One region of the Corynebacterium capitovis DSM 44611 genome, then DNA from elsewhere that is predicted to be linked to it. Evidence: predicted binding sites of a transcription regulator. Region 1 holds the regulator's gene; each other region holds the start of a gene.
What was found. The regulator LexA, encoded in region 1, represses DNA repair genes until DNA is damaged. The targets are predictions, from matches to a motif close to CGAACANNTGTTCG.
Positions count from the first base shown of each region.

Region 1 (4,736 bases):
TCGACAAGCACGGTGACATCATCGACCACGATAAGGACCTGGCGAAACTCAAAGCGCGCCAGGCCCGACACATTCGCTCCTCGGTTTCTCGGGCAGGACGGCGCTCGGAGACCGCCTCCGTGTCGGATTGGACCGCCGACACGCTGGGGGTTATACCAGAGGCGATCGAAACCACTATCGACGGAAACCACGTGGAGGCGTACCCGGCGCTTGAGGCGACCCCCGGCGGCGTCAAGGTCACGGTGCACCCAACGCGACAGGCCGCTGACGCCTCGATGTTGACCGCGTCGCTCACGCTCCTTTTGCGACGCATCACCGTGTCCGAAGCTCAGATGACGAAAGGGCTTCCGCTGCGCCAACGGGTGGCCGTGGACACCTATCCCCACGGTGGAGCTAGCGGGTTGGTCAATGACGCCCGCGTTGCTGTCGTGCGAGATCTTCTCCTCGCCTGCGGCGGCCCGGTCCGTGATCCTGCTCAGTTCGACGCACTCTTCAAAGAAGTCGCTTCCGCCGCGGCGGGTGAGGTGCGGCGCACAATAGTCGGCATCGCGCCCGCGCTACCGCAGTATCTTGACACCCTCCGCGAGCTCGACAAGTGGGAGGGCCCGGCAATCGATGACATCCGTACGCAGATGGCGTTCCTCCTTCCCGAGAACGCGATAACGAAGCACGGCATGGAACGCTTAAAGCACCTACCCCGCTACCTGGAGGCGATCCGTCTGAGGCTAGAGGACATGGCCCTAGACCCGGAACGAGATGCACAGCGACAAGACATCGTCGACTCAGTCCGCTCCCGCCTCGACGCCAAGCTCCGCGAATTGCCCACGAGCCGCGGGCGAGGCAAACTGTACAAAGATATCCTCTGGGCTATCCAGGAGCTGCGGGTGAGCATTTTTGCTCAACGCCTTGGAACGCCACGCCCAGTTAGCCCGAAGCGGATTGAGAAAATGATCTCGCAGCTCGCCTAAGATCGGGCGGGTTTGCTGTGTTCGCTGCGTTCACTCAGACGGATCCCCTGTCACGCCGTCGCATGAGCCTGATCTCTTGCTCGAAGTCATCGGCGGAGTCGAAGGACTTGTAGACCGAGGCAAAGCGAAGGTACGCGACCTCGTCTAGGTGCCGGAGCGGCTCCAGCACCGCCAGACCGATGTCGTTTGCGTCCACCTGGGAGCTGCCGTGGGACCTGACAGTCTCTTCAACTTGTTGAGCGAGACGCTTGAGCGCGTCATCGGAGACGTCCCGCCCCTGGCACGCCCGCTTAACGCCGACGATGAGCTTATCGCGGTCAAACGGCTCGATAACCCCGTTACGCTTGACGACAGTTAAAATCGCTTTCTCCAAAGTGGTAAATCGGCCTCCGCAGCTGGGACATTCGCGCCTCCGCCGGATAGCCGAACCGCTATCGACGACGCGAGAATCCATCACTCGCGACTGCTCGTTGTGACAGAAAGGGCAGTACACGGCAGTTCCTTTCGCTCGGTTCTCCACCGAGACCCCTCGGCTTTCCCAGACTGCCAATCCTACCTCCACGCCCCGTGATTAAGGCAGCCTGGCGAGCTCACGTGTGACGTCGCTAGCCGCGCCCGCCCCCTGCCCTTCACCAGCGAAGACCCCGCCGAGCGCCGAGCCAATAATCAATGCGAGACCGAGGCAAGTGCTCAGCACGATGCTCATCCGGCGTTCGAGGGGGGATTCGAATTGAGAGGGCGCGACAGCAACGTCTTCCACGTTGTGTGCAGTGACGGGACCGTATTTTCGATCAACCGGTTCTAAGCTCCGTATCTCGAAAAGGTCCGACTCCGGATTTGTCGTTTGCTCCACGTCCCACCACATCCCGGGGGCCGAGGTGAAGCTTGCGTTCCGAGTAGAAAAGGTAGAGGTCACAGCCGTCATCGTTCTCATCCTTCTGTGCTTTAATGCATACCGTATACCTTCGTCACGACACGTCGGGAGGGTATGCGATCGAATGTTCGAACACACCAACGTGTTCGATTTCTAGCACACCCTTGCGATGGTGTCCACCACTCGGAGCCATGCCTCGAAATCTCGAACGTGCTTGCCATCTCTGGTACGTTGAGAGGAAACAAGCAACCCAGCCTCAACCCCGTTCGATGTTCCCGCGCCCGACACGAGTCGGCCTGCGCTTACCGCTCACACACCCAGCGAGGAGAAATGTAGAAATGGCCCGAAAAAAGGACGACCGCGGTGGCCCTGATCTGAGCAGCCTGTCCGCTAGGCAGCGACGCATCCTCGAAGTCATCAGAGACGCCGTGGTGCTTCGCGGGTATCCGCCGAGTATCCGCGAAATTGGAGATGCCGCGGGCTTGCAGTCAACATCTTCCGTGGCCTACCAGCTCAAGGAGCTGGAGAAGAAGGGTTTCTTACGCAGAGACCCCAATAAGCCCCGCGCCGTTGACCTGCGCCACCTGCCCGGGACCCCTGCGACCGGAAAGCAGACTCAACAAGAGTCCGCGCCGGTTCCAGAGGACGCGTCTCAGCCCCGTTTCATACCGGTAGTGGGCCGAATTGCCGCCGGAACGCCCATTCTCGCCGAACAAAACGTGGATAGCTACTACCCGTTGCCCACTGAACTGCTTGGCGACGGTGAGCTGTACATGTTGCAGGTCGTTGGGGAATCCATGCGGGATGCCGGAATCCTAGACGGTGACTGGGTCGTGGTTCGCGAGCAACCTGTCGCGGAGGAGGGCGAGTTCGTAGCCGCTCTACTCGACGGCGAAGCCACCGTTAAGGAATTCCACCGTGACTCCAGTGGCGTCTGGCTCCTGCCGCACAACGACGCGTTCGCACCCATTAAGGGGGACGAGGCGGAGATCATGGGGCGGGTTGTGTCCGTGTTCCGCACGCTCTAGCGCCCCGTTTGTCACAATTGCGGTGCGCGGCGTGAGCGGCGCCCAGACACCGCCTCAGAGGAGGAGCTATGTACGCAGAAGAACGGCGTCGCCAGATCGCCTCTCTCACCGCGGTGGAGGGGCGCGTCAACGTCACCGCTCTCGCGGAGAAGTTTGGGGTGACGGCGGAGACAATCCGTCGCGACCTCGCCGCGCTCAATCGCGAAGGAGTCGTGCATCGCGTTCACGGAGGAGCGGTTGCTAGTCAGTCGTTTCAAACCACGGAGCTTCCTCTCGACGCTCGCCTTCGCACCTCGCCCGGGGCAAAGTCCGCGATTGCCCAGGCAGCACTGCAATACCTTCCGTCGAATGCGAACGGGGGAATCTTCCTAGATTCCGGAACAACCATCGCGACGCTGGCGGGGCTGATAGCTCACGATAGGTCGAGCGTCTCACACCCCATCGTGACGAACTGTCTTCCCATTGCGTTAGAACTCTCTTCCGCTGGGCTGCCCAACGTCCAACTCCTCGGGGGCTCGGTCCGAGCCATCACGCAGGCTGTTGTCGGCGACACCGCACTTCGGGCTCTGGCGTTGATGCGCGCTGACGTCGCGTTCATCGGTACAAACGCGTTGACGGTTGACCACGGGCTCTCGACGGCTGATGCGCAGGAAGCCGCCGTAAAATCCGCCATGATCACCAACGCCCGCTCGACGGTTGTGCTGTGCGATTCTACAAAGCTCGGGAACGACTATCTCGTCAGTTTCGCCACTCTGGCAGATATCGATGTAGTAATTACAGACACCGGTGCCCCGGGTTCGTTTGTCGAGGAACTGCGGGAAAACGATATCGAGGTTGTGACTGTCGGGACCTCAGTGTCGAATTCCCACACAGACCGTTGACCATTCGGACATAATCGGACATACTGGGGTTAATTCTCCACATATTGAGAGGGCATGATTCCGTGATCATCACTCTGACGCCCAACCCAAGTATCGACGCAACGCTCGAGCTCGACTCACTAGCCCGTGGCGGTGTGTGCCGTGTTTCCAGCGCCCACCGCGAGGCGGGAGGCAAGGGAATCAATGTCGCCCACGCCGTCGCCAAGGCGGGAGAGCAGTCCCTCGCCCTGGCACCGGCAGGGGCTGATGACCCTTTCCTCACTCTGGCCCGCGCTGCTGGAATCCCCGTTACAACCACCCCGATTACGGGCGTGGTGCGAACAAACACAACGCTGACCGAGCCCGACGGTACGACCACCAAGATCAACGAGCCGGGTCCAGAGTTGTCCCGTGCCGAATCACGCGCACTCGTCACCTCCCTGGAATCGAACGTGGCAGAAACGAAAGCGGACGCGGTGGTTCTCGCTGGGTCTCTGCCCTCGGGTGTCCCCGAGGATTGGTACGCCGAACTCGTGGCGGCTGCCCGCGACTCGCGAGGCGAGGCCATTATCGCGGTTGATACCTCGGATGCAGCGCTCATCGCACTCGGCCGCACCCTCGACGCGGATCCCCGGGCCCCGTTGCCAACCGTCCTCAAGCCGAACGCTTTCGAGCTCGGTCAGTTGACCGGACGCGATGGCGTCGCACTAGAGGAAAGCGCCGAACGGGGTGACTTCGGGGAGATTGTCGTTGCGGCCCGCTCGCTCACGGCCTTGGGCGTGAAGGAAGTACTTGTCACCCTCGGGGGAGCTGGAGCCTGCCTGGTGACAGGTGACGGCGCGTGGGGGGCGACTCCCCCGCCCATCGCCGTTCGCTCCACAGTCGGTGCTGGTGACAGCTCCCTAGCCGGGTACGTCATGAGCCGGGTTCGTGGTTCCTCGCATCAGGACAGTCTTCGCACCGCGGTTGCTTACGGCTCGGCCGCCGCCTCGCTGCCCGGGACGGG
Region 1 covers NZ_CP047117.1:977,798-982,533, reverse strand. Annotated here, with positions in the region: gene hrpA (ATP-dependent RNA helicase HrpA) at 1-968, shown strand, start outside; gene nrdR (transcriptional regulator NrdR) at 1,003-1,461, opposite strand; gene CAPI_RS04795 (hypothetical protein) at 1,540-1,893, opposite strand; gene lexA (transcriptional repressor LexA) at 2,181-2,870, shown strand; gene sugR (transcriptional regulator SugR) at 2,939-3,751, shown strand; gene CAPI_RS04780 (1-phosphofructokinase family hexose kinase) at 3,814-4,736, shown strand, end outside.

Region 2 (4,736 bases), 180 kb from region 1:
ACTACGGCCGAGACGGTGGAGAACTTCTTCTTCGCCTCACTGCCGATCGCGACGCGTCGGCCCCTCACCGATACAACTTGCTTGGAACCGAGGCGGCCCGTCCCGGCGGGTTTCGGAAGAGTCGGCGTGAACCGCCCGACGCTCCGCGGCGGGGCAACGGCCCCGGTCGGCCGAGTCAGGGTGGCGGCACCCATGCGCGCCGAGGGGTTCAACCCGGCCGCGAGGTTTCGGCTGGCATCCATCCTGGTATCCCTTTCGTAGAGTGTCGTCTGGCTAGATTGCGGGGGCACCGAGCTTCTCGACGCCGCGAACCCGAACCGGAGCAGCCCGCGGGTTTCGCTCTATCTCCTCGGCGGGGGCTTTCTCCGCGCCGTTCGTTATGGAACGGAACTTCGCGGCTGTTCCCGGCAGGTCCATGGGCAAACCGGGTGGGGTCCTAGACGAGGTCAAGTCCGCGAACGCTGCTTTGACTAGCTTGTCCTCGAGCGACTGGTAGCTCATGAACACGGCCCGGCCGCCTGGCCCAAGCAGGTCGGTGACAACGGGGAGCACGTTGCGCACCGCGTCGAGCTCCCCATTGACTTCCACGCGCAGGGCTTGGAATGTGCGCTTAGCGGGATGTCCCCCGCTGCGCCGGGTCGCCGCGGGAATCGTCGCGTAGAGCAACTCCACGAGCCGACCGCTCCGGTCGAAGGGCTCCACTTCCCTCTCTCGCACAACCGCCGAGGCGATTTTGCCGGCAAAACGCTCGTCGCCATAGGTTTTTAGGATCCGTGCGAGCTCGCCGTGGCTGTAGGTGTTGAGGATGTCCGCAGCGGTGAGCCCCTGAGTCGGGTCCATCCGCATGTCGAGGGGCGCATCGACGCGATACGCGAAACCGCGTTCCTCCCGGTCCAGCTGCATGGAGGAAACCCCAAGGTCGAACAACGCCCCCGCGACGCCGTACTCGCGCGCGTCGTGGAAGGCGTCTCCGTCACCATCGCGGATCGCGCTAGCGATGTCGTCAAAACGCGCCTGCACCGCCATGAACCTGTCACCGAACGGAGCAAGGCGATGCCCGGATTCTGCCAGAGCTGAAGGGTCGCGGTCGACCCCGATAACCCGAGCGCGGTGAAAAACCGTCAGGAAATGCTCGGTGTGACCGCCGGCTCCGAGGGTGCCATCGATGATGACGGCGTGGTCCCCATAGGACTCAACCGCGGGAGCGAGGAGCTCCGCCATCCTGTCGCGCATGACGGGGACGTGGCCGGGTTGTTGGCCACTCTGGTGTGTTGCGTTCCCCATGTCACGCCCCCCTCATTTGCTGTCTAGGTCTTTCCCGATGGGGAGTATGTAGAGCCCTGCCCGGGGCGGTTCTTCTGATGTCGGGGAAGTACACCAGAACGCTTCTCGCCCCGGACAGAGTCCGTACACACTCTCCGTCCTCTACCGGTGCCCGCTCTGGGGTAGTCAGCCCTAAAGCAGGCCAGAGAGAATGTCGTCGTCGTCTGCTGCTGCAAACGCCGCTTCTGTTTGTTCTTGATAGTGAGACCAGGACTCGGCGTCCCAGATCTCGAGAAAATCAACCGAGCCGATGACGACGCATTCCTTGCTGAGGTGCGCGTACTCCCGGTGCGCTGGTGACAGCGTGATGCGACCCGATCCGTCTAACGTTTGCTCATCCGCACTGGCAGCCAGGTTGCGGATGAAGGCTCGCGCTTTCGGGTTCGTGCGGGACACCGCAGCGGCCTTTCTAGCCCGCGCAGCGAACTCACCGCGCGGGTACACCGCGAGCGAGTGATCTTGCCCCTTGGTCACCATCAACCCGTCCGCCAACTCCTCACGGAACTTGGCGGGCAGTGTCAAGCGCCCCTTGTCGTCGAGCTTTGGCGTGTAGCTACCCAGAAACATCCGGAGCCCACCTTCCTTTACTCGCCGACTTCGGCTGTTCAATTCTCCCGGTGATGGATCTCGCGGCCCGTAGTCAAGAGGCCACTCAATCCTTCGCCGTGCCCCACTTTAACCCACTTTGCCCCACAATGACCACCCTGGCAGAAAATTCCCCAATTTTCCTGCTATTTTCGCAGGTCAGAATTCGCATCAGGATGCCTGAAGCTGTCTACATACCTCTCCAGGGCCATGCCAGCGCTCTCGCGGCCGACAGTCTCACATGGTCATTGCCCTGCATATCGGCCCTTAATGCCCCAGGTGGGGCGTAGTGGGGGACGCGGTGGAAGCGTGGTGGGGCACGATGGGGGTGGGTGGATCGCCGTGGTGGGGCGTGGCGGGCGAAAGAAAAGAACCGCGCCCCGTGTCGCGGGGCGCGGTTCTTCGGGCCGGGTGAGCCTTCTTACTGTCCCTCAAACCGGCGCCGGAAGTTTTCCTCGATCTTCGAGGCCCGTGGCGCGGGCTTCGAACCGGAACGTCGAGCGGAACCGTGGGTACCAAAGGCGGCCGGACCGTTTTGCGTCCGCAGCGCCACGACGCCGGCGCCGAACATGACCACAAAACCGACAATACTCAGAACCACAAACCACAGGCTCACGGTGACGAGCGCTACCCCGGCGATCAGGAGGACGAGACCCAGAACCATCAACGCGACCGTGCGAAGCGTAAAACCGCCGGTGCCGTTCCCGGCGGAAATGGACCGCGAACCAGGCATGGTGCGGGCGAACTTAGGGTCCTCCGCAAGGAGGGACCGCTCAATTTCCTGGAGCGCTCGCTGTTCTTGCTCTGATAGGGACACTGTTCACTCTCCAGCTATCTGGGTGGGGGTTTCAAAGAGGCTACACGTCTAACGCCTATCCTAACGCGGTTGTTCCCCGAGCCCATTTTCTACGCCACAAGTGGCGCTCCCGGCTGTGCCGCTGCGAAGAACTCCTCCACGTCGCGAATCAACCTCTCTACTATGAGGCGGTCCGGGTCCACCTCAAGACCGGAGGCCACACGGCCCCGCAAGTTAGAGTAGGAAGACAACCGCGATGCCCAATGGGCCCCGGTCTCACCCGTTAGCTTTAATCGTTCCCAGGCACTCCGCGGCAGGCGTTTCCTGCTGCGGATCACGGGGGACGCGGCGTTCCACCCCCCGGCTACCCTTAACGCAGCCTGATAAGCGTGTTCCAACGCAAGGTCTACCGCCCCGCGCTTGAGGTCGCTGTGAGCTTCGGCGAGCAGGGCGTCTGCCGCTGCGAAGAACCTATCCCGCGCCGAGGGGCGGAGGGGGGAAGCAAAAGTGGAGGAGACGGTCGACGTTGCGTTCATGATACTTTTCCTTTCTGGTGTGCCCACACCGTAGAACACGCGAGCGACAGACCCGCGCGACATTCGAACTTTTGTTCGTCTGTGCAATCCTCTCCCGCTACACCGTTGGTTCGCGCCGGCGGCTCCCTTGGATCGCGTGGTTGTATGGAGAGCATGACCATCTCGCTTCGTCGCCTATCGGCGTCAGACTTTGTGCAGCTGGCGCCCGCGTTGGTGGACATCTATATAGATGCCATGGGGTATTCCCGCGGAATTCACCGTCAGCGCGTGGCGGTGTGGCGGCGAGAGGTGACCTGGCCTGGTTTTACAGCGGTTGCGGCCGTTCGAACCACGGAAAGCTCGAACGCCGTCGTCGGCCTCGCCTACGGGTTCATTGGCAACCGGGACCGGTGGTGGGACCAGCAGCTCATCCGGGGGCTGCGGGAGGCTGGCGGGCCGTCGGCGTCGCACAGCGACATGCTCTCTAGCTACTTCGAGGTGGCTGAGGTGCACGTCAACCCGGTCTGCCAGGGACAAGGGATCGGGCGCCGCCTCATGGAGAAGCTCTTGCGCAATGCACCCGCTCGCTGGGTTCTTCTTTCCACGCCAGAGGTAGCTGGGGAGGACAACGCGGCATTTGGACTCTACCGCAAGATGGGATTTGTCGACATCCTGCGCGGTTTCTACTACGCAGGGGATCCCCGCCCGTTTGCGGTACTCGGACGCCCCCTTCCGCTCGACACTCCCGCAGCCGCGCAGCCGCACCCAGGTAGTGTGTAACCGGTAAGCCCCGCCCCAACGTTGAAGGAGCAAGCGTGGCCCTTTCTCCCGCCCCCGCCGGTTATCCTGCTTCTCTCGAGGACGTTCCTCGGGCGGTTCATGACGCGCTCCGCGCTTTCCTAGACACGCAGGCCCCGCTGATGGCAGAGATCGGTGACCCTGTCGATGAAGTGGTCACGCACCTGCGCACCTTCGTCCTCGGCGGCGGCAAGCGGATCCGTCCGGTTTACGGCTGGGCGGGATTCGTCGGCGCAGGTGGCCTCGACCGCGCCGAGGAGGACCCAGCATCAGTCCTGCGCGCGCTCAGCTCGCTCGAGTTCGTGCAGGCCTGCGCACTTATTCACGACGACATCATCGACGCCTCCGACACCCGCCGGGGCAACCCCACCGTTCACCGTGCGTTCGAGGCGGCGCATAGGGACAGCCAGTTCGGTGGAGACGCCGCCAGTTACGGTCGAAATGTCGCTATCCTCGCCGGAGATCTCGCGCTCGTGTGGGCGGATGACATGTGGCGCAGCTCCGGGGTGCGCCACGAGGCCCTTTCTAGGGCCGACGGCGCATGGCGGGGGTTGCGCTCTGAGGTGATCGGGGGCCAAATCCTCGATATCGCGTTGGAAGCCGCTGGGGAGGAAGAAATCGAACGTGCGGACAAGGTCAATCGGTACAAGACAGCCGCGTACACCATTGAGCGCCCGCTGCATCTGGGCGCAGCGCTGGCAGGCGCCGGCGAAGAGACG
Region 2 covers NZ_CP047117.1:800,404-805,139, reverse strand. Annotated here, with positions in the region: gene ftsL (cell division protein FtsL) at 1-242, opposite strand, end outside; gene rsmH (16S rRNA (cytosine(1402)-N(4))-methyltransferase RsmH) at 274-1,284, opposite strand; gene mraZ (division/cell wall cluster transcriptional repressor MraZ) at 1,456-1,890, opposite strand; gene CAPI_RS03975 (DUF3040 domain-containing protein) at 2,330-2,725, opposite strand; gene CAPI_RS03970 (SAV_6107 family HEPN domain-containing protein) at 2,815-3,240, opposite strand; gene CAPI_RS03965 (GNAT family N-acetyltransferase) at 3,394-3,999, shown strand; gene CAPI_RS03960 (polyprenyl synthetase family protein) at 4,035-4,736, shown strand, end outside.
Region 2: CAPI_RS03970 (SAV_6107 family HEPN domain-containing protein) is a predicted target of LexA. The motif match lies at 3,305-3,318, and genes of this name have one in related genera.

Region 3 (4,736 bases), 620 kb from region 1:
ACCACCCGTTCCAGGTTGCCCTCCCCCACTCCGGCGTAAGACAACTGCGGCCAACCCACCACCCCGGCAAAACCGCCCGTACCGGCGACGCGGTCGAGAATTTCCACGATGAGCGCTGGGGTGTCACTGACATGCGTGACCGCTTGACGGGGCAGACCACCGTATGGCAGAAGTGTTCGAAGTGGGCCCCCGACAATCACGGTGCCCGCGTCTTCCTCCTCGGACGGCACCGGGCCACCGCCCAGTGCAGCCATGCGTGAGCGGAGCTGGTCGATCTGTTCCGCCCTGCTCAGAGGGCGCGATTCCTCGGCCACTCCCTGCCGGGATCGAATGGGTGTTCTGCTCACACCCCAAGTATGCCCGCCACCCCCGACAGGGGCAACACTAAAGGTCAAACATATATTCTAATCTAGGGACCTGTCGGCGGCCCACCGCGTGAGCTGATGACGATTCGAGGTTTGCGTTTTGCGCAAGATATTCGACGCGTGCGTTTCCACCGTCTTCACCGAGATAAACAGCTGCTTCCCGATCTCCTTGTACGTATACCCACGAGCCAGCAACCGCAACACCTCTAGCTCCCGCCGCGTCAATGCATCCACCACCGGGTCCTCAATCTTGACGGGCTCCCCCTCCGGGTCGTCCACTACACCACCCGCCGCGAACGCGTCGAGTACGAATCCCGCCAGCCGGGGCGAGAAGTACGCATCCCCGCCGTGGACACGGCCGATTGCCTCCGCCAACTCGCCGCCGTCGATGTTCTTCGTCACGTACCCTCGGGCCCCGGCGCGGATCAGTGCGATGACGTCTTCCGCCGCGTCGGAAACGGACAGGGCCAGAAAGGTCGTGGGCGCCGTCACGCCGCGGATCACCGCTAGGCCGCCCCCGTCGGGCATGTGGACGTCGAGAAGAGCCACGTCCGGCTTTAGCTCGTCGATGCCACGGATGGCCGCTGCGACGTTTCCTGCCTCCCCCACGACGTCAACTTTGTCTGAAAGTTCCGCGCGGACGCCGGCGCGGAAGACGGAATGATCGTCGACGAGGAAGACTCTCATGGCTCCCAACCTACCTTTCGCACCCGTCGGCCTAGGCCGACGACCATGCGCTGGTGAATTCATCGAGGGTCAAGGCGTCATCACAGCGGACGGGTATGCCGTGGTTCGTGGAGACGAACCTCGCCCCGTTAGCCAGGATGAAGTGCACGTCTCCGCTGTCTTTGACGATGCGCGCCCACCCGTCCGTAACAAGGCCGTGGCACGCGGAGCAGAGGGGCAGCAAATTGTCCAGATCCGTCGTGCCCCCGTCTGCCCAGTCCTGGATGTGATGCATCTCCATGAATCGTGAGTGCGTGCAGCCCGGCATGGCGCACATCCCGCCCCACATCACCATGAGCGCGTTAACCTGGGCATCCGTGGCGAGCCTGAAGGACCGCCCGGTGTTGAGCACGAGGCCGGTTTCGTCGACGGTATTGACCCTCATCAGCCCGTTTGCCACAAGGTTCGCCACCGACTGCGCACCCGCCCCCGAGTTATTGGGTAGAAACGCCCGCCCATCCGACGTCACAACGATGTTGACGTGCGCCGCCGGGGTCCGCAGCGGGTTCTTCGGCCGGGCACGAACCATATTGACCATTCCCATGAACGAGGACAGCAGGACCTTCCCCAGCGGCAACCCGAACCCAGAGGCTGCCCTCCTCTTCTCCTGTACCTCGGGCCGTTTTTCCAGGTCATCGACGATGCCATCCAACCGCTCCCCGAGCGTTTCAGTGGGCTCTCCGGCCGGCACCTCCGTGTCGTAGTACGCGATTTCCCCTAGTTTGAGCGCTGCCATCACTTGCGCCCCCTCCGAGGGGCTGAACTCGGCCCAGAGCTTCACCCTTCCATCAGGTCGAGTGTTCATCCTCACGTAGGACCGCGGGCGTTCGCGCTCGCCGTCATCGTTGCGTGGTCTGCCTGCAAGCGCGATCTCGAGCTCGTGGTAACCCATGCTGCGTGCCATGCCCACAAGCTCTTCCTCGTTGCCTTCCGTCATGTACGGGAGAACCAGGCGCACCTTCGAATAGGACACCTCACCCGCCCCGAAAGCCCGTTCGAGCAGGGCAAATAGGCGCAGCGCACGGGCGAGCTTAACGTACTCGTGGGCGGTCGTGTTCGATACGCCGAGGCGCTGAATCAGCCACATCGCTGTTGTCGACGCTCCCATTCTGCGCGCCAAACCAAGCGCGTCGAACTGCCCGATACGCTGTAACAAGTACGCCTTTTGCCGCGTAATCCTCCCGAACACTCCGACAATGTCCGCCGTAATCTCCGCGGCAACAAAGTCTATCGACGTATTATTCGAACTCAAACCTGTAGCCATGGCATTCCCCTCCGAAACCGTGCCGATGAACACTTTTATTGTAACGAATGTTCGAACCGAGGTCGAGGGGAATGCGAATAAATTTTCGAAAAGAAAGTCCGCAATGCGGACTCCGAGCTCCCCCCCCCCCACAAAAAGTCCGCATTGCGGACTTTTTCGCCCCCGTTACCTAAATCGCTTCGGCACGTCCGGCTGGCCCAGGGTCAGCATTAAACGGTTGGCCCAGTTAAAGAAGGACGCGGAGTTCACGACGTCGATAATCGCGAGCTCATCGCAACCCGCGGCGCGCAACTTCTCGACGTCCCCCGGCCCGAACTCGAAGGGTGTCGCTGTGAGGGAGACCGCGGCGTCGCGAAGAGCGTTCCATGCGTCTGTGCCGAGGTCGGCGCCCACACCGTCGCGAAGAAGCCCGTCGATGGCCTCGGCGTCTCCGCCCTCCTGCTTCGAGCGTGCCTGGTGCACCGACGCGCAGTACTCGCAGCCGTTGAGGCGGGACACGACGGTGGCGACGAGCTCGCGCTCGGCGCGCCCCAACCCGCCCTCGGTGTTGAAGAAGATATCGAAGTCGGTCAGCGTGCGGGCCTTGAGCGCAGCGGGGTCGCGCGCGAGCAGGCGGAAGTACTCCGAATCGATGCGGGAGGGCTCGACCAAGGCGTCGTAGTGCGCGGGGGTGAACTGCTCCTTGGGTAGGTCTGCCACCCAGGGCTTCCACCCGAGGGAATGGTTGACAAAGTGGGTGGGCGATACGACGTCGGGAAGAATTGTGCGCGGACCGGGCGCCCACCCCGGGTTTGCGACGCCGCGGGCGCGAGTGGCGGGAGCGGCAGCAGAGCCACCGGCGAGGACGTGGAGGCCATGAGCGACGCGCAGTTGGAACGCGACGAACGAGATGAGCTGGGCCAGCGAGACGATGGCGTCGTCGCTGAACCCTGCGCGTTGCAGGTGCCCGATCGCTGCTGGTGAGGCGTCTTTGGGGTGGAACGTGAGCAGGTGAGCGAAGTCGAGGGCAGCGGACAAGCCCGCGTGCGGCCCGTCGAAAACGACGTATTCACCGCCTGTGTACGGGCCCGTCGACGTGCCTCGAGCGATGGCCTCGTTGACAAGAGTGATCAGGTCCTCGCCCGCCTCGTCGCTGAGCAGGTCGCGGTAGAAGCGAGCGGCAGAGCTGGAACCGGACACCCCGGCGATAAAGGTGGCCACGGCGTAGCGCCACGCCTGCGGCAGGTCCTTCTCTTCGGCGGGCTCGAACAGCGCCTGGAAACTGAGTTCGGCGTTCGCCACGGCGTCGGGCCGGGCGCGGCGCAAGCGCGCGACGTCGTCGGGGATGTCGGACAGCAAATCGATGATGTTAGACATTGAACTCTCCTAACTGGCGGGCGCGGAAGGTCGCGCCCGGGATGGCGTCGATAAGTGTGCGTGTGACCTCGCTGCGGGGGTGATCGAAGACCTCCTCGGCTCGGCCGTATTCAACCTGGTGCCCGTGGCTCAGCACGCTGACCGTGTCAGCGATTTGGCGGACGACAGCGAGGTCGTGCGAGATAAAGATGTAAGTCAGGCCCAGTTCGCGTTGCAGGTTCTCAAGTAGGGAGAGGATCTGCGCCTGGACGGTGACGTCGAGCGCGGAGACGGCCTCGTCGAACACCACGATCGCGGGGTCCACGATCAGCGCGCGGGCGATCGCGACGCGCTGCCGCTGGCCACCGGACAGCTGGGCCGGGCGGCGGAGTGCGAGCGCGGGGTCGAGTGAGACGCGAGGCAGGAACTCAGCAGCGCGAGCCCGCGCTTCACGACGCGACTGGCGCCCCAGGTTCCGCAACGGCTCCGCCACAATATCACCCACTGTCATCCGCGGGTCCAGCGAGGAAAAGGGGTTCTGGTGCACGAGCTGGACCGTGCCCCGCAGGCGCCGAAGGGCGGGTGAGCCGCCGACTTCCTCCCCGTTGAGGGTGATGGACCCCGAGGTGGGTGCGGTAAAGAGAGACACTGCGCGACCCGTCGTTGTCTTTCCCGACCCCGATTCCCCCACCAGCGCGTGCGTCGAACCGCGCCGCACGTCGAAGGACACCCCGTCGACGGCGGTGAAGTCGCCGTAAACCTTCCTCAGGTCGCGGACCGAGACGATGACCTCCTCCGACGTGGGCGGCCGGTGGTGGGCGTTGGCGACGGCGAGCGAGGGGGCGTCGGCAAGAAGGCGCTTCGAGTACTCCTCCCGCGGCGCGGCGAGCACGGTCGCGGCGGACCCCGACTCCACGACGCGGCCGTGCTCCATGATCACCACGTTATCGGCGCGGTCGCCCGCCACCGCGAGGTCATGGGTGATAAAGAGCAGGCCCAGGCCGAGCTCGGTGCGCATCCGGTCGAGCAGGTCGAGGATGGTTTTT
Region 3 covers NZ_CP047117.1:354,947-359,682, reverse strand. Annotated here, with positions in the region: gene imuA' (DnaE2-dependent mutagenesis accessory factor ImuA') at 1-347, opposite strand, end outside; gene CAPI_RS01840 (LuxR C-terminal-related transcriptional regulator) at 405-1,052, opposite strand; gene CAPI_RS01835 (HNH endonuclease signature motif containing protein) at 1,084-2,355, opposite strand; gene CAPI_RS01830 (alkylhydroperoxidase domain protein) at 2,521-3,711, opposite strand; gene CAPI_RS01825 (dipeptide ABC transporter ATP-binding protein) at 3,704-4,736, opposite strand, start outside.
Region 3: CAPI_RS01835 (HNH endonuclease signature motif containing protein) is a predicted target of LexA. The motif match lies at 2,430-2,443, and genes of this name have one in related genera.